DNA from 3 places in the Glutamicibacter sp. NPDC087661 genome. Region 3 is predicted to be linked to each of the others. Evidence: predicted binding sites of a transcription regulator. Region 3 holds the regulator's gene; each other region holds the start of a gene.
What was found. Region 3 encodes LexA, which represses DNA repair genes until DNA is damaged. Its sites were predicted from a motif close to TCGAACANNTGTTCGA; they were not measured.
Positions count from the first base shown of each region.

Region 1: the regulator LexA is predicted to act here: its motif matches at 4,405-4,420, upstream of ruvA (Holliday junction branch migration protein RuvA).
Region 2: the regulator LexA is predicted to act here: its motif matches at 4,277-4,292, upstream of ACIOTN_RS12565 (DUF222 domain-containing protein).

Region 1 is NZ_JBIUWE010000001.1:929,913-936,436, reverse strand. Features, by position in the region: gene secF (protein translocase subunit SecF) at 1-326, opposite strand, end outside; gene secD (protein translocase subunit SecD) at 319-2,043, opposite strand; gene yajC (preprotein translocase subunit YajC) at 2,104-2,514, opposite strand; gene ruvB (Holliday junction branch migration DNA helicase RuvB) at 2,702-3,751, opposite strand; gene ruvA (Holliday junction branch migration protein RuvA) at 3,778-4,395, opposite strand; gene ruvC (crossover junction endodeoxyribonuclease RuvC) at 4,504-5,103, opposite strand; gene ACIOTN_RS04435 (YebC/PmpR family DNA-binding transcriptional regulator) at 5,107-5,865, opposite strand; gene pdxT (pyridoxal 5'-phosphate synthase glutaminase subunit PdxT) at 5,869-6,480, opposite strand.
Region 2 is NZ_JBIUWE010000004.1:241,566-248,089, reverse strand. Features, by position in the region: gene ACIOTN_RS12600 (LysR substrate-binding domain-containing protein) at 1-249, shown strand, start outside; gene ACIOTN_RS12595 (enolase C-terminal domain-like protein) at 230-1,351, shown strand; gene catC (muconolactone Delta-isomerase) at 1,363-1,641, shown strand; gene catA (catechol 1,2-dioxygenase) at 1,835-2,692, shown strand; gene ACIOTN_RS12580 (hypothetical protein) at 2,810-2,962, shown strand; gene ACIOTN_RS12575 (DUF1801 domain-containing protein) at 3,116-3,457, opposite strand; gene ACIOTN_RS12570 (hypothetical protein) at 3,711-4,211, shown strand; gene ACIOTN_RS12565 (DUF222 domain-containing protein) at 4,551-5,915, shown strand; gene ACIOTN_RS12560 (LuxR C-terminal-related transcriptional regulator) at 6,174-6,524, opposite strand, start outside.
Region 3 is NZ_JBIUWE010000005.1:332,098-338,621, forward strand. Features, by position in the region: gene hflX (GTPase HflX) at 1-910, shown strand, start outside; gene ACIOTN_RS14995 (ATP-dependent DNA helicase) at 903-2,900, shown strand; gene ACIOTN_RS15000 (glycoside hydrolase family 76 protein) at 3,006-4,085, shown strand; gene lexA (transcriptional repressor LexA) at 4,142-4,861, opposite strand; gene ACIOTN_RS15010 (LysM peptidoglycan-binding domain-containing protein) at 5,134-5,487, shown strand; gene ACIOTN_RS15015 (histidinol-phosphate transaminase) at 5,569-6,524, shown strand, end outside.

The DNA.
Region 1 (6,524 bases), on a different contig from region 3:
AAGGTCTGGTCATCGCTCAAACGCTCAGTCTGCACGCGCATGGTGCCCGGAGCAATGTTGGTGACCGTTGCCTCGGAACCCGAAGCCACCGAGCTAACAGTTTTTTCACCAATCGAGATATCAGTGTTCTGCACATCCGAAACGGTGAATTCAGAACCACCGCGGAAGTCGATGCCCAGGTTGAAGCCGCCCTTGACCACTGGAAGCAGGATCGACAGCATCACCAGAATACCGGCGATCAGGAACCACAACCGGTACTTGGAGGTGAACGGGTAGGAACGCTTGCCGGTGTAGAGCTCGTTGCCCCAAGTGACTAGCTTATTCATTGTTCTCCTCCTGGGCCTTGGCCTGCGTGCTGGCTGGCTGTTCGGCCTGTGCACGGCGACGCTCGGCAATCGTCATGCGCTTGGCGGCCTCAGCCGAGGCCTTCGCATTCTTCTTGCCGCGGTTTGCCACAACGTTTTCATCGAAGCGGCGAACCTTGCCTGCACCTTGGTACAGCGGCTTGACGCCAAGCAACGATGGATCCATGCCCGAGAGCGGGTGGCCGTTGGCGAAGAACTTGGTGCGTGCCAGCAGGACCAAGGTTGGATGGGTCAGTCCGTACACGACCACGAGGTCAACGATTGCGGTCAGGCCCAAGGTGAAGGCAAAGCCTCGCACGTTGCCCACGGCAACGATGTAGAGCACTACTGCAGCCAACACGTTCACGGCCTTGGAGGCCAGAATGGTGCGCTTGGCACGCTTCCAGCCGATGTCCACGGCGCTTGCCAATGGCCGGCCTTCGCGCAGCTCATCTCGAACACGCTCGAAGTACACGATGAACGAGTCCGCGATCAGGCCGATCGCTACGATCAAGCCAGCCACGCCCGCCAGCGACAGGCGGTAGTTCATGCCCCAGCCAAGCAGGACCAGGCAGAGGTAGGTCAGCACACCGGCGACGAGCAGCGAAGCGATGGTCACCAAGCCCAGGGCGCGGTACTGGAACAGCGAGTAGATGAATACCAGGACCAGGCCGATAACACCGGCAATGAGGCCCGCGGTCAGCTGGTCAGCACCCAGCGTTGCAGAAACCTGGCGCTCTGACTGGATGTCGAAGCTGATTGGCAGTGCGCCGTACTTCAGCTGCTCGGCCAGCGCCTGCGAGGTGTCCTGGGTGAAGCCACCGGAAATCTGCGGACGGCCATCGGAGATCACCGCATTGGTGGTTGGCGCCGAGATGGTTTCGCCATCAAGCACGATCGCGAACTGGTTCTGCGAACCCTGCAGGGCAATCAGACGCTGCGTGGTGTCGGCGAAGATCTTGGTGCCTTCGGCATTGAACTCGATCACGACAACCCATTCGCCGGTGACCGAACCGTTGACGCCGCGAGCGAGCTGCGCGTATGCGTCCTTGATCTTGTCGCCGGAGATTTCCTGTGGGCCAAGGATGTACTTGACGCCCATGTCCGTATCGCAGGAGATCATTGGCTTGGCCGGGTCCGCAGCGTCGCCTCCGCGGTCCTTGAGCTCGGTTTCGCAGTCGTAGCTTTCAAACTCCTGGAAGAGCTCTGCGGTGATCCAGTTGGTGTCCGATGGGTTCTCTGGCTTGCCCTCAGGCTTTGGCAGGTCTTCCTTGGGAGTGCGATCTTCCTCAGGGGTGGCTGCGTAGCTGCCGGTGATCAGCACCGGGCGGAACTCCATGTTGGCCGAGGCCTGGATCAAATCGCGAGTGGTCTGGTCCGGGGTGCCGGGCATCGAGACCACAACGTTGCGACCGGACTGGGTGGTGATTTCCGATTCGGTAACACCGGAACCGTCCACACGCTGGCGGATGATCTCAACCGCTTGGTCCAGTTGTTCTTGGTTGATTGCTTCGTCGCCCTGGACCCGAGGGGCCAGGATCATCTCGGTACCGCCTTCGAGGTCGAGGGCGAGCTTCGGTCCCCATCCGGTTTTACCGTTCGCTGCACCGGCTACCAACACGCCGGTTGCGATGATGAAGACGATCAGCAACCATAGCAACGCCTTGCGCGCCTGCTTAACAGGTCTGATTGATGACATCTATTGTGCTTTCTGGTTTGGGTGGCTTAGCCTTCAGGCCACCGCTATGCTGCCCGGGACTTAGGCGTTGCGCTCGTCCTTGCCCTCATCGTTCAGGCGACGCAGGGACTCTTCCGGGGTTTCGGTGGTGCTGGCGGATTCTGCAGCGCCGTCGGCCACGGCCGGGGTTGCTGCATCCTTGTCCAGGAAGGTGGCAATGGCCTGGCGGTGCAGGTTCAGCACTACGCCCGGTGCGACCTCGACCTGGACGCGATCCTCTGCGTCAACGCCGACGACGGTGCCGAAGATACCCGAGTTGGTCATCACCTTGGCGCCTGGCACGGTGTTGTTCTTCAGCTTCTCCTGCTGGGCGGACTGCTTCTTGCGGCCACGGAACATCATGAAGATCAGCACTGCGAACAGCGCGACCATCAGGATCAGCGAAGGGTTGAAGCCGCCACCAGCGGCCTGAGCGATTACGAGGGGATTCACGTATTTACCTGCTAACGAATTGTTGCGATTTGATCTGAAGTTCTGGGATGCTGTTGCGGCTATTTCTGGCGTAATACAGCAAAGACGCCCTACCTCGCCCCGAAACGGGCATAGGTCGGGCGTCTTTAGTCTAATGCGTCACGGTGAACCGGCAGACCATTTACGCGGGCAGTGAAGTAATGCTTGCCTAATCCTCATCGTTTTCATAGCTTTGCGCACTGGCGAAGATCGCATCCTTTGGCATCGCCAAGCCCAGATGCGCCCAGGCCCCGGGCATGGCAATACGACCGCGCGGGGTCCGGCCCATCAGCCCTTCACGCACCAGGTATGGCTCTGCGACGGTCTCGACGGTTTCGGTTTCTTCACCCACGGCGATGGCCAGGGTCGATAGCCCCACCGGTCCCCCGCCGAATTTGGTGCACAAGGCTTCGAGCACACCCCGGTCCAGGCGATCAAGGCCACGTGCATCGACCTCGTACATGTCCAAGGCGGCCTCGGCCGCCTTGGCATCGATCTCTTCGAGCTTATGCACCAGCGCCCAGTCACGCACGCGGCGCAGCAGGCGGTTGGCGATACGGGGCGTACCGCGGGAGCGTCCGGCGATCTCGGTGAACGCGGCCGAAGTGACGCTCAGATCAAGCATCATGGCCGAACGGCGCAAAACCAGTTCAAGCTCCTTGACCGCGTAGAACTCCAGATGGCCAGTGAAGCCGAAGCGGTCACGCAACGGGCCGGGCAATAGTCCGGCGCGCGTGGTTGCGCCAACGAGGGTGAAGGGCGGAAGCTCCAGCGGAATGGCCGTGGCGCCGGCGCCCTTTCCGACGATGATATCTACGCGGAAGTCTTCCATGGCCATGTAGAGCATTTCCTCGGCCGGCCGGGACATGCGGTGGATTTCATCGAGGAACAGCACCTCGCCTTCGGTCAACGACGAGAGGATCGCGGCCAAGTCACCGGCATGCTGGATCGCTGGGCCGGAGGAAATGCGCAATGGCGCGTTCATCTCGGCGGCGATAATCATCGACAAGGTGGTCTTGCCCAGGCCCGGCGGGCCAGAGAGCAGAACGTGGTCCGCGGTGCGTTCGCGGATTTTCGCTGCTTCAAGCACCAGCGAGAGCTGCTGGCGCACTCGGGACTGGCCCACGAAGTCGTCGAGGTTCCGCGGGCGCAGGGCCGCTTCGATTACCCGTTCCTCGGGTTCGCTGCCGGCATTCGTGAGCCCGGTGGAGTCATTCATGATCAGTTGATCCTCTCGCAGACCGCTTAGGCGCGGGTTCCGCTGGACATGCTGCGCAGTGCAGCACGCAAGATTTCTGCGACGTTGCCGGTGGCAACGACATCTGGATCAGCCTTGGACAGCGATTTCAGGGTGCTGGTTGCATCCTTTTCGCTCCAGCCCAGGCCGGTCAGCGCCTCGATCACCTGCGGTTCCCAGACGCTCGCGTTGCCGCCGCCGGAAACCGGGGCCACTGGCGCGCCAGTCGGGATCAGCTTGCCGTTCAGTTCCAGCACGATGCGGCTCGCGCCCTTGGGGCCAATGCCCGATACCTTGGTGAAAGCGGCGGTGTCCTTGGTGTTCGCCGCGATGCGGACTTCCTCCGGAGAGTGCACCGCCAAGATGGCCAAGCCTGTGCGCGGCCCGATGCCCGATACGGAAACCAGGACCTCGAAGACATCGCGTTCCTCAGCGGTGGCGAAGCCGAAGAGGGTCATCGAATCCTCGCGGACCACCATGGAGGTGAATACCGTAGCCTCGCGTCCTGCCTGCAGGGTGGACAGCGTCCCGGGGGTGGCATTGACCAGCATCCCGAAGCCGTTAACGTCAATTACCGCGGTGTTCAGGGCTACCGCCTGCACGGTGCCGGTCAATGAGCTGATCATGCCACTCCTTGGGATATATGTTCGATCGAACCCAGTTTATCGAAGATACCTACGAATATCGATCCGCCGCGTTCCCCGGTGGGTCGAGGCCGCTGCCGTGCTGACCGGCTAGCGGCGCACTGCGCGGCGCTTGGCCGACGCCTCAGCGGCAATCCACGCCTGCTGCGCACCGGTCAGCTGCGACGAACCACTGGCATTAGCCGCGGAGGCCGAGGCATTCGAGCCGGTGGCCGCACCGCGCCAACCGTGGGTAATCGCCAAGGCCACCGCATCAGCGGCGTCGGCAGGCTTAGGCGGTTCATCGAGCCGGCAGATCTTGGCAACCATATTGCCGATCGCCGCCTTGGTGGCCTGTCCCGAACCGGTAACCGCCGCCTTGACCTCGGTCGGCGTGTGCAGGGCCACGGGTATTCCGCGTCGCGCTGCCGCGGTGATGACAACACCGGTGACCTGCGCGGTGCCGATGACCGTGGAGACGTTCGCCGAAGCGAACACGCGTTCCAAGGCGAGCACATCGGGCTGATGCAGATCCAGCCATTCGTCGATGGCGTTGGCGATCTTCAAGAGCCGGGCATCGAGCGGAGTGCCCGGAGGGGTGCCGGCGACGGTGACGTCCACCAGCGAAACTTGCCTGTTTGCAGCGACGTCGACCACGGCAAGACCGCAACGGGTCAGGCCGGGATCGACGCCAACAACACGTAAGGCCAAGCCTTACTGCTCTTCGTCCAGCGCGGCGCGAACCTCGTCGGACAGATCAGCGTTGGTGTAGATGCCCTGGACATCATCCAGTTCTTCCAGCGCGTCGTAGAGCTTGAGGAACTTGCGAGCTCCTTCAACGTCCAGGTCGACCTTCATCGATGGAATGAATTCCATTTCGTCGGACTCGTAGGCGATGTCCGCTTCATCCAGCGCAGCGGCCACAGCGCGCAGGTCCGAAGGGTCGCAGACGATGGCGAAGTTCTCGTCCTCGTCCATGATCTCGTCGGCACCGGCGTCCAGCACGACCATCAGCAGGTCGTCTTCGGTCAGCTCGCCCTTGGGCAGGCGGACAACGCCCTGGCGGTTGAACAGGTAGGCGACCGAACCCGGGTCGGCGATGGTGCCGCCGTTGCGGGTGATGCCCACGCGCACCTCGGAGGCTGCACGGTTCTTGTTGTCGGTCAGGCACTCGATCAGCAGGGCCGAGCCCTGCGGGCCGCGTGCTTCATAGATGATCTCGGTGTAGTCGACGACCTCGCCGGTCAGGCCAGCGCCGCGCTTGACGGCGCGGTCGATGTTGTTGATCGGCACGGAGTTCTTCTTGGCCTTGCTGACAGCAAGTTCCAGCGCCGGGTTGCCGGCCATGTCGGCGCCGCCGGCACGGGCGGCAACTTCAATGCCCTTGATGAATTTTGCGAAGGCCTTGGCGCGCTTGGCGTCGATCGCGGCCTTCTTGTGCTTGGTAGTTGCCCATTTGGAGTGGCCTGACATGCTTTAAGCGTCTCCTCGCGTGAGATTGATGAAAAATTGGTGGATAGCGGTGCTGCCGGTGACTTCCGGGTGAAAGCTGGTTGCCAACAATTTTCCCTGGCGTACTGCAACAATTCTACCCTGTTCGTGATCCGTCCCCGCTTGAACGGTGCTGATCACTTGCACGTCCGGGCCAATTTGCACGGCTTCCGGTGCGCGGATGAACACCGCTTCGAGATTTTGCCCGTTGAAGTCCAGCTGGTGCTCGAATGAGTCGATCTGGCGCCCGAACGCGTTGCGCTTGACCGTCATGTCGATGCCGCCGAAGCTTTGCTGTACCGCGCCATCTCGCGAGATTGCAGGGTTCTCGATGCGATCGGCCAGCATGATCATTCCGGCGCAGGAGCCGTAGGCTGGCATGCCTGCTGCGATGCGCTCCTTGATGGGACCAGCTAGCCCGTAGTTGCGGGACAGCCGGTCAATCACCGAGGACTCGCCGCCGGGAATCACCAGCGCGTCAACCTGCTCCAAATCGACGACGGTGCGCACCATGTGCGTGCGCTGCCCGAGCCGTTCCAAAGAGGCCAGATGTTCGCGGAAATCCCCTTGCAGAGCGAGGACGCCTATTTTCGGCATGGTTCTAACCTTCATGGTGTTCATTGGTTGGCAGCACGAAAAAT
Region 2 (6,524 bases), on a different contig from region 3:
GCCAGCGAGACTTCCACCCTGCTCACCTTCGTCGCCGCGGGCCTGGGCATCGGGTTGCTGCCCACCACGCACTACCTGCCGCACAGCACCCGGATCACCTTCCGGCCGCTGCGCAACGCACCGGCCGTCGACCTGGCGATCGCCTGGAAGGCCGGCAACGAGTCTGCGCTGGTGCGCAACTTCCTGGAACTTTGCACATTGCTCAACCCCCTAGAAAGGCTGGACCCCGATGCGAATCCAGCGGATTGAAACAATCCCCTACGCCATCCCCTACAACCACCCGCTGCGCTTTGCCAGCGGCGAGGTGCACACCGCCGAGCACGTGCTCATCCGCGTGCACACCGACGAAGGCGTGATCGGCACCGCCGACGCCCCGCCGCGCCCGTACACCTACGGCGAGACGCAGAAGTCCATCGTCGCGATCGTGCAGGATGTCTTCGCCCCGCAGCTGATCGGCCTGGAGATCATGGACCGCGCCAAGATCCGCCAGGTGCTGGATAGGACCATCCACAACCAGGTGGCCAAGGGCGCGATCGACATCGCCGTCTGGGACGCCATCGGCCAGGCGCTGGGCACGCCGGTGCACAAGCTGCTCGGCGGCTTCACCGACTCGATGCGCGTGAGCCACATGCTCGGCTTCAAGCCCGCCCAGGAGCTGCTCGACGAGGCCCTGCGCTTCGGCGAGCAGTACGGCATCACCACCTTCAAGCTCAAGGTCGGCCGCCGCCCGCTCGCCCTGGACATCGAGGCCTGCCGCGTGCTGCGCGAAGGGCTGGGCGAGGACGTGGAGCTCTACCTGGACGCCAACCGCGGCTGGAGCGCGAACGAGTCCATGGAGGTGCTGCGCCAGACCGAGGGCCTGGGTCTGACCATGCTCGAAGAGCCGTGCGATGCCAAGGAAGCGATGAGCCGACGCCGCCTGGTCGAACGCTCCCCGATCCCGATCGTCGCCGACGAGTCCGCGCCCACCGCGGGCGATGCCTCGCGCGAGCTGCTCTCCGGCGGCGCGAACGCGATCTGCATCAAGACCGCCCGCTCGGGCTTCACCGAAGCCACCGAAATCCTGGGCCTGTGCACCGGGCTGGGCGTGGATGTCACCATGGGCAACCAGATCGACACCCAGGTCGGTTCGCTGGCCACGGTGACCTTCGGCGCGGCCTTCGAAGCCACCAGCCGCCGCGCCGGCGAATTGTCCAATTTCCTGGACATGGCCGATGACCTGCTCGCCGAGCCGCTGCAGATCGTCAACGGCCGCATTCCGGTACGCACCGTGCCCGGCGTGGGCGCCGCCATCGACGAATCCAAGCTGGCGCGCTACCGCCAGGACCACGTGCTTTCCACCTCGAACTAAAGGAGATCCCCATGTTGTTCCTCGCCCGTATGGACGTTGTTTTCCCGGACCACCTGACCAATGAGCAAGTCGCTGACTTCCAGGCCCGGGAAAAGGAGTACTCCGCAAGCCTGCAGCGCAGCGGCAAGATGCAGGGCATCTGGCGCGTGGTCGGCGAGTACGCGAACCACTCGCTGTACAACGTCGAATCCAACGACGAACTGCACGAAATCCTCAGCGGCTTCCCGATGTACCCGTACATGAAGATCAAGGTCACCGCGCTGGCCAAGCATCCGAATTCGCTGGCCTAGGACTTTTCCGGACCGGCGGATTCCCTCCGTGTCCCAGCCCACAAGCATTGATATTCAAAACGTTCCAATGGCCGACAAATGAGTATTTCACTTGGCATAGACGCTGCACTACATTGAATATCAATCACCCGGGATGATGGGGGTCACAGTATGGATCCGCATCCGCCACACCACATAATTTAGGGGAGTCACCATGACCACTGAAACTCCAGCAGACGCAACTGCAGCCAAGTCCGGCAACGCCGCCACCGACAGCTTCCGCAACTCCGGCAAGCTCGGCAGCATCGCGACCTCCACCGAGCGCGTGAACATGCTTGCTTCCAAGCTCGTCAAGGCCGCCAACGACATCATCCTCGAAGAGCGCGTGAGCTACGACGAGTTCAATGCCCTGAAGGCATGGTTGATCAAGGTTGGCGACGACGGCGAATGGCCATTGTTCCTGGACGTGTGGCTGGAGCACTCGGTGGAAGAGGTCGCCACCGACCACCGCGAAGGCAACAAGGGCTCGATCGAAGGCCCTTACTACGTGCCCGAAGCGCCTTCGCAGAACACCCCTGCCACCATCTCGATGCGCGAGGACGAGAAGGGCACCAACCTGCTCTTCCAGGGCCAGGTCCGCTCCACCGACGGCTCGGCGCTGAAGAACGCCAAGATCGAGCTGTGGCACGCAGACGAAGAGGGCTTCTACTCGCAGTTCGCCCCTGGCATCCCCGAGTGGAACCTGCGCGGCACCTTCATTGCTGACGAGGAAGGCAACTTCCAGATCAACACCATGCAGCCAGCCCCGTACCAGATCCCGACCGACGGCGCCTGCGGCCAGCTGATCGCCGCCGCCGGCTGGCACGCGTGGCGCCCAGCGCACCTGCACCTGAAGGTCTCCGCCGAGGGCCACGAGTTGCTCACCGCCCAGCTGTACTTCCCGGGCGATGCGCACAACGACGACGACATCGCCACCGCGGTGAAGCCGGAACTGATGCTCGACGTGCACCCAGCAGCATCGGGCAACGGCAAGCAGGTCACCTACGACTTCGTGCTCGACCCTGTGAAGTAAGCCCCAGCGCGCCTCAACACGGCGGGGGTCCCGGCAGCATTGGCCGGACCCCCGCCGTTGCCGTACCCGGAACCTCGACGAACGGGCGAACACCCGCCAATCCAATGGGAGCGCAGCATGAATGCTTCAACACTGAACGATCCAGCCGGGAAGTTCCAACCCCAATCCATCGCGCACCGAGCTGCCGATGCCAGCGAACCCCAGAACCACTGGGCCTGGACCGGATGGATGCCAGAAGAGGAGCACGGCACCTCGATGCTTGCCGCCTAGGCTTTTGCCCTCAGTACTACCGACGCGAAGCGGAAGGTCCCGACAGCAATGACGCTGCCGGGACCTTCGGCGCACTTGAGGACGGACTCCAGGCAATGCGGCTGCCTGCAGCGGGCGCACTGTTCATCTTGCGGCCAGCTAGCTTGCTCGGGATCAGCCCGCGGCCTTCTTCACCAGGTCCCGGATCCTGTCTTCCGTTGCAGAATCCAGCGAGGTGATAGTCCATGCAACTGGATGCATGTGGGAGCCTTCCTCGTAGGCAGGATTCACGACTTCTCCAAAACCGAAAGCTACGAAGTCCTTGTCAGGCTTGATGTAGCAGACGTCTTTGCCATCCCGGACGTAAAACGGAAGTCCCCAGCGGACGATCGGCTCCAGCGATGGTGCGCTCTGCATGATTATGGTGTGAAGCCGTTCGGCGATCTCGCGATAGGGTGCTGGAGCTGTGCTGAGCTTGGCCAGAACTGCGGCGTCGCCTTTTTTGGTGAAGATCATCCCTAGTCTCCTTCTAACGGTTGGCGCCTCATTGCGGCGCTGGGTGGTATCGCTCGCGCGATCGCTTTGGGCTCCCGATCGGCACATAATGCACCTTACCGACTAAGGGCATCTGATTCACGGATTCTTGCACTGGAATACAGGCAGCTGGCCTCAGGACAGCTTGATCGTGCAAGGAAGTAGCATGGACGCCCAACTCATACGCGTATTGGTTATCCCACCGAGTTGACTAGTGCACTGTTAGGCTACTGACATGCGTAAACTTCTAGCCATCTCCGGGTTCGCCATGATCGTGGCTTACGCGGCTTACGGCTCACTGCTCATGAACAATTGGGCCGTGACCGCAGCAAGTGGACTCTCCCTCGATGAAACCATTTCCGAGATGGCCTCAATGGACCAGAATTACGACTCGCTTGGAGGGTGGGTCTTCGCAGCCACTGGAACCGCCCTCGCCATTTCTTGGCTCGTTCCGGTAGTTTCCGCCGGACGCAAGCTGCCCGCCTGGGCGGCTATCGGAGCTTGGAGCCTGATCATTGCCTTAGGCGCACCGGCTTATTTCTTCGCTTCCTTCGCCAATATGAACTCGGTGGGCGACACCTTTGCCGATTGGAACGCCGATGCCGCCGCGGATCTAGCCGCACCCCTGTACATGGCCAGCGTCCTCGCCTTTGCCATACTCGCAGCCATGGCAGCCTTTGGCATCCGAACTGCCTTCACCCGCCCGCCGCGCCCCCTGCATCCAACTAGCAACTAGCACGGCACCCATTACTGCCTTCCCTGATCTAGCGATTTTCGCGCCGGAATCACGCTTAATCGCATTCGTATAAACTTTCTAGAACTTATCCACAATTGGTTTCGAACCAGAAGATACTGTCGATAATCTGCGCGAACGTTAACTATGACTATTCCCGCATATCTAGACGATCACGACGATGAACATCGCCTTCCACTGCGCCCGCCGGGCACCCGCATGGAGTCGCACAGAGCGTCAGCGCTCGACGCCCATCGCGAGCACCAGTTGTTCTTCGGACCCATCAAGCAGGTTGCCGACGAACTATTCAATGCGGGCCCCGTGGATGGGCCCGGAGACGCATTGGAACGCCTGAAGAAACTCCAACGCCTGATGAGCAGCGCTGAAGCCGCTATCTGCGTTTTACTGGCAGACGGAGTCGAGCAGGTCAGCGCGTCCTTCAATGACCTGATTGCCACCGAGCATGCCCACACCCCAGACGAGGAAGCCGAAGCCAGCAAGAGTGCCGAATACTATGGCATAGACCGTGGCAGCGAGCAGGTCATCAACTCCAATTTCGTAGCTGAGTCAGCTGTCGCATTGCGCGAATCCGTCCGTAAAGCCAGCAAGCGGATGTTCCATGCCAAGGGCTTGCGCCACGCCTGCAAAGCCACCCTTGCCGCGCTCGCTGCAGGTGAGATTACCGTTAAGGCCGCCCACGACATCGTCAAATACTCGCAAGACCTTTCCCCGGAGCAGGTCGGCCGCATGGAGGAAAATTTGCTGCCTCTGGCAAGAACAGCCTGCGACGAGACCGTCTACCAGCGGGCCCGTCGCTTTCACGACCGGATGAATCCCAATTCGGCAGAGAACCGGCAGAAGAACGCATTCGCAGCCCGTAATCTCAAGGTGTGGAATGAGGAGAATGGCATGGCTACCTTGCAGCTGCATCACCGCGCTGATGTCATCCATTCGATTCGCAACTCGATAAAGCAGGCAGCCGCCCAGATCACTGATTCCAAGGATCTGCGCACGCAAACGCAGGTTGAAGCCGATGTGCTTGCGGACGTGTATCTGCATGGCTGGCCCGGAATGGAAGGCATGCCGCTGAAGCCACGGGTTGCCATCACGATCCCAGCCATTGAAATGCTCGCGAATCCCGCTCGCGCCCTCGCTGATTTGGAAGGTTACGGGCCGATCCCAATCGGCGTAGCGTTGGAAATCGCCGCGGATGCTCCGTCGTTCCAGCGCGTTCTGACCGACCCGTGGACGGGAGCCGCAATTGATGTGGAGCCCAAGAAATATCGGCCTTCCCAGGGGTTGCGCGATTTGCTGCGTTACCGCGACCAGCATTGCGGTTTCCCTGGTTGCCGCCGCCTGCCCGATCGTTCGGAAATTGATCACATCGAAGCGTATGGGCAGGGCGGCCACACTACCCGGCAGAACACTCATCTCTTGTGCAAGCAGCATCAGATGTACAAGCACGCGCTTGGCTGGAAGGTCTTCGCTTGCCCGGATGGCTCCAAGACGTGGGTATCTCCGCACGGGCTGCGGTCAATCACGGTTCCCGAGAGCGTGGACAACGTGGAGAAATTTGATCATGTCAACGATCGTTGTCCTCAACGTCCCCAGGAGGCTGCGGCCTGCGAGGTGCAATTGACCCCCGAAGTGCGGCGAGTACTGGGGCTCGGCCAAGATGAGGGCCTGCCCGGAACCGAAACCAGCTAGAGCCAGTACCTGATTTGGATTTCGAGCGATAAATTTTTTCAGTCACTAGCACCACCACACCACCCATACTTCGCAGGAGCAACGGCTTTGAGTCTGGTTGCAATGCTGGACGCGGCCTGAATCAAGAATCCCGGCCGCGTTCGATTCAAGCGATTCGTGCTGAATGAAAAAAATCTACAGTCACAGCGCGCAGGTCAACTCGAACTCCGCATGGTTTTGCTGCCCTCGGGAATGAAAATTTTTCTCAGTCGGAAGGCACTATCCCTCAAGGTCGAAACGCGCCAGCGCAGCAAGCTCAGTACGGTTTGAGACCGCCAGCTTCGTGTAGATCTTGGTCAGGTGGTACTGCACTGTCTTGGTGCCTATATACAGCTCTTCAGCGACACGTCGATTGCTTGCACCTTCGCAAACCAGCTTGGCCACGGCTTGTTCCTGCACCGTCAGCGTCGACCAGTCAGCACTCTCCCTGCGCAGCATCCCGGTTCCGCTTGCCTGGAGCTCACGAGTGCAGCGGTCGATGTACACGGATGCATCGAAGTGCGTGAAAATCGCCAGCGCGCGGGTCAACGGCGCAACGCATTCGGCTCGCTTGCCGGCTCGGCGCAGGCA
Region 3 (6,524 bases):
ACTGGCCCAGCTCGAATACCTGCTGCCGCGCCTTCGCGGTTGGGGAGAATCGATGTCCCGCCAGGCCGGTGGCCGCGTGGGTGCCGCCGGTGGCGGTATCGGTTCGCGTGGACCGGGTGAAACCAAGATTGAAATGGACCGCCGCCGCATTCGCGACCGCATGGCGAAGCTGCGCCGCGAGATCAAGGCCATGAAGCCTGCGCGCGAAGCCAAGCGTGCCAACCGCAAGCGCAATGAGGTTCCGGCCGTAGCCATTGCCGGCTACACCAACGCTGGCAAGTCATCGCTGCTTAACCGACTGACCAACGCCGGTGTGCTGGTGGAGAACGCGCTGTTCGCTACCCTGGACCCGACCGTTCGCCAGTCGGCGACCGAAGACGGGCTGACCTACACCCTGGCCGATACCGTGGGATTCGTTTCCAACCTTCCGACCCAACTGGTGGAAGCCTTCCGTTCCACTTTGGAGGAAATCGCCGATTCGGATCTCATCCTGCACGTCGTTGACGGGTCCCATCCGGATCCCGAAGGGCAGATCCAGGCCGTGCGCACCGTGCTCGGCGAAGTCGACGCGTTGAACATCCCAGAGATCATCGTGGTGAATAAGGCTGATGTGGCTGATCCGTTCGTTATCGAACGCATCCGCAACAAGGAATCCAACACTGTGGTTGTCTCTGCGCATACCGGTGAAGGCATCCAGGAGCTGCTGGAAAAGATCAGTTCCTCGATTCCACGCCCCGGAGTCCAGCTTGAGGTACTCATTCCCTACAACCGGGGGGATTTGATCGCCAAGCTGCACCAGAGCGAATCCGAGATCCTGGAAAGCGAACACCTGGAGGAGGGCACCCGGCTGATCGTCAAGGTGCGCGATTCCTTTGCCGCAGAGTTGGAGACCTTCAACCTTCATGGATAAGCAAGAGCAGGCCCTGGGGCTCCTGGAGGCCGCGGTCACTTCCATGGGCGGCGCCATGCGCACCGGCCAGCAGGAAATGGTCAAGCACGTGGTCAGCGCGTTGGAAGACGAAAAGCATTTGCTGGTGCAGGCCGGTACCGGAACGGGCAAGTCCATGGGCTACCTGATTCCGGCACTGGCCCACGCGCAAACCAGCGCCAAGCCAGTGATCGTCTCCACCGCGACATTGGCGCTGCAATCGCAGATTGTCGGCCGTGACGTACCGCGATTACTCGACTCGCTCAAGGGCAAGCTCTCGCGCCCGATGGATGTCGCGCTGCTCAAGGGGCGCTCGAACTACCTGTGCCAGTACAAGCTCGGCGGCGGATACCCGGATGACGAAGGCACTCTTTTTTCCATGGACGAGCCGGCGATACCTGCCGGCACCACTTACTCGCCGCTGGCTAGCGAAGTAATGAAACTGCGTGAATGGGCCGAAGAGACCGACACGGGTGACCGCGATGAACTGGTGCCCGGGGTTAGTGACAAGGCTTGGAAGCAGGTCTCGGTTTCGGCCATGGAGTGCCTCGGCTCGCAGAAGTGCCCGATGGCGGACGAATGCTTCTCGGAAATGGCGCGTGCCCGTGCCGCCGAGTCCGACGTGGTCATTACGAACCATGCGTTGCTGGCGGTTTCGGCCTTCGAGGGGCTTTCGGTTCTCCCGGACTTCGAAGTCGCGATCATCGATGAGGCCCACGAACTGCAAGATCGCGTGACCAGCTCGGTTTCGGGCGCGCTCTCCTCGCGCATGGTGCTTACCGCCGCTGGCGGTGCCAAGCGCCATTGCGGTATCAATGCGGATGAGATGGTCAAGGCCGCAAACCGCCTGGAAAAGTCGCTGACCGGGTTGCCGACAGGCTTGCTGGAACATGGTCTGCGCGAAGACATGGGCATCGCCCTGAACGACATCGTGGAGCAGGCCCGGCTGGCTCTGGCGCTGTCCAAGCCCGAAGCCAATGCACCGGCCGATGGCGGCCGCCAGACTGCCCGCTCCCAGCTGCAGGCCGTGATGGATGATGCGATTCGCATGCTCGAATCCGAAGAACGCCGCGAGGTCCTGTACACCACCCGTCCGCGGGAGTTTGTCGAAGGCCGGGGCTACGTCGAGGCCGATGAGAGCCAGCCTGCAACCTTGAACGTGGCACCGTTGTCGGTGGCCGGCAAGTTGCGCGAGGGCCTCTTCGACGGGCGCACGGTCGTATTGACCAGCGCCACCTTGGCCATTGGCTCGCAGTTCGACTCGGTAGCAGGCTCCTTGGGCCTGATGGGCTCCGGCGCTCCATCATGGACCGGCGTAGATGTTGGCAGCCCTTTCGATTACCCCAAGCAGGGCATCCTCTACGTGGCCAAGCACCTGCCCAAGCCAGGACGCCAACTGGCGGCGGAGACGCTGGATGAGATCGAAGATCTCATCAAGGCCTCCGGTGGCGGCGCCTTGGCGCTGTTCACTTCCAAGCGTTCCGCCGAGGAAGCGGCAAGCATCTTGCGCGAGCGCCTGGACGTGGAAATCTTGTGCCAGGGTGAAGCCAGCATGAAGTCGCTGGTCGAACAGTTCAGCAGCGAACGCGACACCTGCCTGTTTGGAACCATGACCTTGTGGCAGGGCGTGGACGTGCCAGGCGATTCTTGCCGGCTGGTCATCATCGACAAGATTCCTTTCCCGCGCCCGGATGATCCTATCTCCAAGGCCCGTTCCGAGGACGTGGCCAAGCATGGCGGAAATGGCTTCATGCAGGTTGCCGCCACCCATGCGGCGATTCGCCTGGCCCAGGGTGCTGGGCGCTTGATTCGTTCGGTCGGGGATAAGGGCGTTGTGGCGATCCTTGATTCGCGCATGGCCACGGCGCGGTACGGCAGCTTCTTGAAAGCTACCCTGCCGCCGATGTGGCCGACTGTCGATAAGAAGGTCATCACTGGTGTTCTCAAGCGATTGAACCCGGGCGGGAAATAGCCGCGGCCAGAATATGAACTTGAGCTGTCCTTCGGGACAGCTCAAGTTCTTTAACCGGTACCAGCATGATGCTTCCAGATGCACTAAGGTCTGTGACAAGAACTGATGAAGCTCGAATCGGAAGGCACCATGGAGTCCATGCAGGAATTGGCGCACCAAGCCGCGATCGACACCCACCAGCGGTTCGGGCATCGCCTCATGGGGTTGCCCGGAACGTGGATTGGACAGAGCTACAGCAAAGCGCATCGGTTGCGCGACGGAAGCATGCTCAGCAATCTCAATGGTTTCGCGCACCCGCTTGCGGAGTGGAACTATTGGTGGCAGGCGCACTATCTGGATGCCATCATCGATGAGGGCCGATCGTACTGGGACGAAGGCAACGAACACCGGGCGCGCGAAGCGCTTGCCCGGGCCAACGGCCTATTGCGCGGCATTCGAATTCGAAACTTCGGGATCTTGCCCAACTACTTCTTCGACGACATGGCTTGGCTTGCCCTGGCCAGCGGCCGCCTGTCAGAGTTCACGCAGCTGGTGACGGGACACAGGAGCCGTCCTGCCGAGGCGGCAGTTCGGACGCTGGGACGGCAGCTCCATGCCGGCATGGATGGGGTGCTGGACGGCGGCCTGCACTGGTCCAGAAAGCGGGATTTCAAGAACACGCCAGCCAACGCGCCGGCGGCACTGTTCTTTGCCCGTACCGGGGAGAAAGAGACCGCGCGAGAGCTTCTCCAGTGGCTGGAAAAGAATCTGTTCAGCGTGGAGCGAGGACTGTATCTGGACGGACTTCGGTTGACCACGCAGGGACACGCCGTGGAACCAGCGGTCTACACCTATAACCAGGGCCTGGTGCTCGGGGCATTGCTTGAGCTTGGCGAGCCTGCTGATCTGGCTCACGCTAAAGTACTGATCGATGCCACCACGAAATCGCTGTCAACTGCTGCCGGGGTCCTCTCGTTCAACAGCGGGGGAGACGGCAACCTGTTCGCGGGGATACTCTGCCGATATCTGGCCCTCGCCGGTAATGATGGCCGCTTGGAAGCCCGGAGCCGGGAGCAGGCCAGGAGGCTGGTCATGGCAACGGCGCGCCATCTGGCTGACCAGGAACCACGCCGGCTTTCGGCGGCAATCCAACGCTGGATGATCTTCTCGGCGGCCGCTCAATTCGAGTTGAACGCCGGCCAATAGCGGGTTAAACGAGAATTGCGCTGGTGCCAAGCACCAGCGCAATGACCGTACGTATTCTAGAGCGAGCGCATCACCGAGACGACGCGTCCCATGATCGTTGCGGCATCACCCAAAATTGGTTCGTAGCGCGAGTTCTGCGGAAGCAGCCAGGTATGCCCGTCACGCTGCCGGAAAGTCTTTACCGTGGCTTCTTCATCGAGCAGGGCAGCTACGATGTCGCCGTTGTCCGCCGTCTGCTGGCGGCGGACAACTACCCAGTCGCCATCGCAAATCGCAGCGTCAACCATTGAATCGCCGGAAACCTTGAGCATGAACAGTTCGCCGTGGCCTACGAGCTGACGAGGCAACGAGAAAACATCTTCGACGGACTGTTCGGCAAGGATCGGACCGCCGGCAGCGATACGGCCAACCAGGGGAACCATGGTGGTGTCAGCGGAAGTGCTCAATTCAATGATCTTGGCGTCTTCGCTGGCATCTGGCTCGACCGGCTTCGAAACTTCGGCCTTCTCGGCGTCTTCGGCCAGCTGCAGAGGCAGCAGGATTTCCATTGCGCGCGGACGGCGTGGATCTCGACGGATATAGCCGAGCTTTTCCAGCTGGCTCAGCTGGTGGGTGACGCTCGAAAGGCTCTTGAGCCCTACTGCGTCACCAATCTCACGCATCGATGGTGGATAACCGTTCTTGCCGATTGACCGCTGGATCGTCTCCAGGATCTTCTTTTGGCGAATCGTCAGCGAACGTGCATTCGATCGGGGAGTGCGTTGTGAAGCTGACATGAGATTTTGCCTTCCCTAGCAATCATTCGAAAGTTCGTAAGTCCAAACTGTCGGCGCTAGATGGTGAGATGTTTTCATTGCTCGTCTACTTCGAAATCTTAGTAGATAAGCGAGCTTCTTTCAAAGATTTGTTCGAAAACTTCTGGACAAGTTCCGCAAACCTCTGTTAGAACAGATATACGAGGTTCGAACAAGTTTTCGAATCTACGCTTTCGAATCTACGCTTTCGAATACAAATTCGCATCACTTGAATTTCTTGAGGAGACAAAGTCATGGCAACCGTCGCACTTGACTCAAATCAGACCCAGGCACCACTGAAGATCCGCATCAACCGTCGCGGATGGGCCGTGCTTGTGGGTATGCCCATTTTCGCACTCACCATCGCCGCAGCTTTCTTCATCTCCATGTTTGCCTCTGACGCGCATGCCGCAGCCGATACTCCTGTTGGAGTCGGAACCGTTGATGTCACCGTTATTCCAGGGGATACGCTGTGGAGCCTGGCCCGGGATTACGCCACCGGTTACGACGTGACCTCGGCAGTGGGCCACATCGCCGAACTCAATGCCCTGACCGGCAGCGAAATCCAGGTTGGCGAAACCTTGTCGATTCCGGTCCTTGCCGGCTAGCTTCCCCAGCCTGCTTCGAGTTTGTTACCTGTGGCCGTAGCGGATTCACCGGCAGGCGCGCTGCGCACGTAGACTTGATGCGTGAATGACCGCAGTGAACTTTTGAGTCAGCTGCCCTTGCGTGAGAATCTCCGCGGGCTATCCCCTTATGGCGCACCACAAATTGACGTGCCCATCCAGCTGAACGTCAACGAGAACACCCATCCGTTGCCACCGACAGTCGTCGATGCCATTGCACAAGAGGTGGCCAAGGCGGCGGCAATGTTGAACCGGTATCCGGACCGCGAGTTCACCGAGCTTCGCGAACTCCTAGCCGATTACCTCGGCCACTCGCTCACCAAGGACAATATCTGGGCCGCTAACGGTTCCAATGAAATCCTGCAGCAAATCCTGCAAGCCTTTGGCGGCCCCGGCCGTGCCGTGATGAGCTTCGGCCCAACCTACTCCATGTACCCGCTGCTTGCCAGTGGTACTGACACGAAATATATCGCCGGTGAACGCGCCGCAGATTTCACGTTGTCCGCCGATTCCGCAGCCGCACAGGTTCGCGAGCACAAGCCGAACATCGTTTTCCTCTGCTCTCCGAATAACCCCACCGGCACGGCCCTTGGCCTGGACGTCATCACCGCGGTATATGAAGCCATGAGCGAGCATAACGGCATGGTGATCGTGGATGAGGCGTACGCCGAGTTCTCCTTGGCCAGCACCACCTCGGCGCTGAGCCTGCTCGAAGGCCGCCAGCGGCTGATTGTCTCGCGCACCATGTCCAAGGCTTTCGCCCTGGCCGGTGCGCGCGTAGGCTACCTGGCCGCTGCGCCAGAAGTCACCGATGCCATCCGCTTGGTGCGACTGCCGTACCACCTGTCGGCAGTGACCCAGGCAACCGCCATCGCGGCCTTGAAGAACATCGAGTTGCTGTTGGCCCAGGTCGAGGACATCAAGTCCCAGCGGGACCGCATCGTCGCGCGCCTGAAGGAACTTGGCCTCAAGCCATCGGTCTCCGACTCCAACTTCGTCTTCTTCGGTGGCGTCGAAGA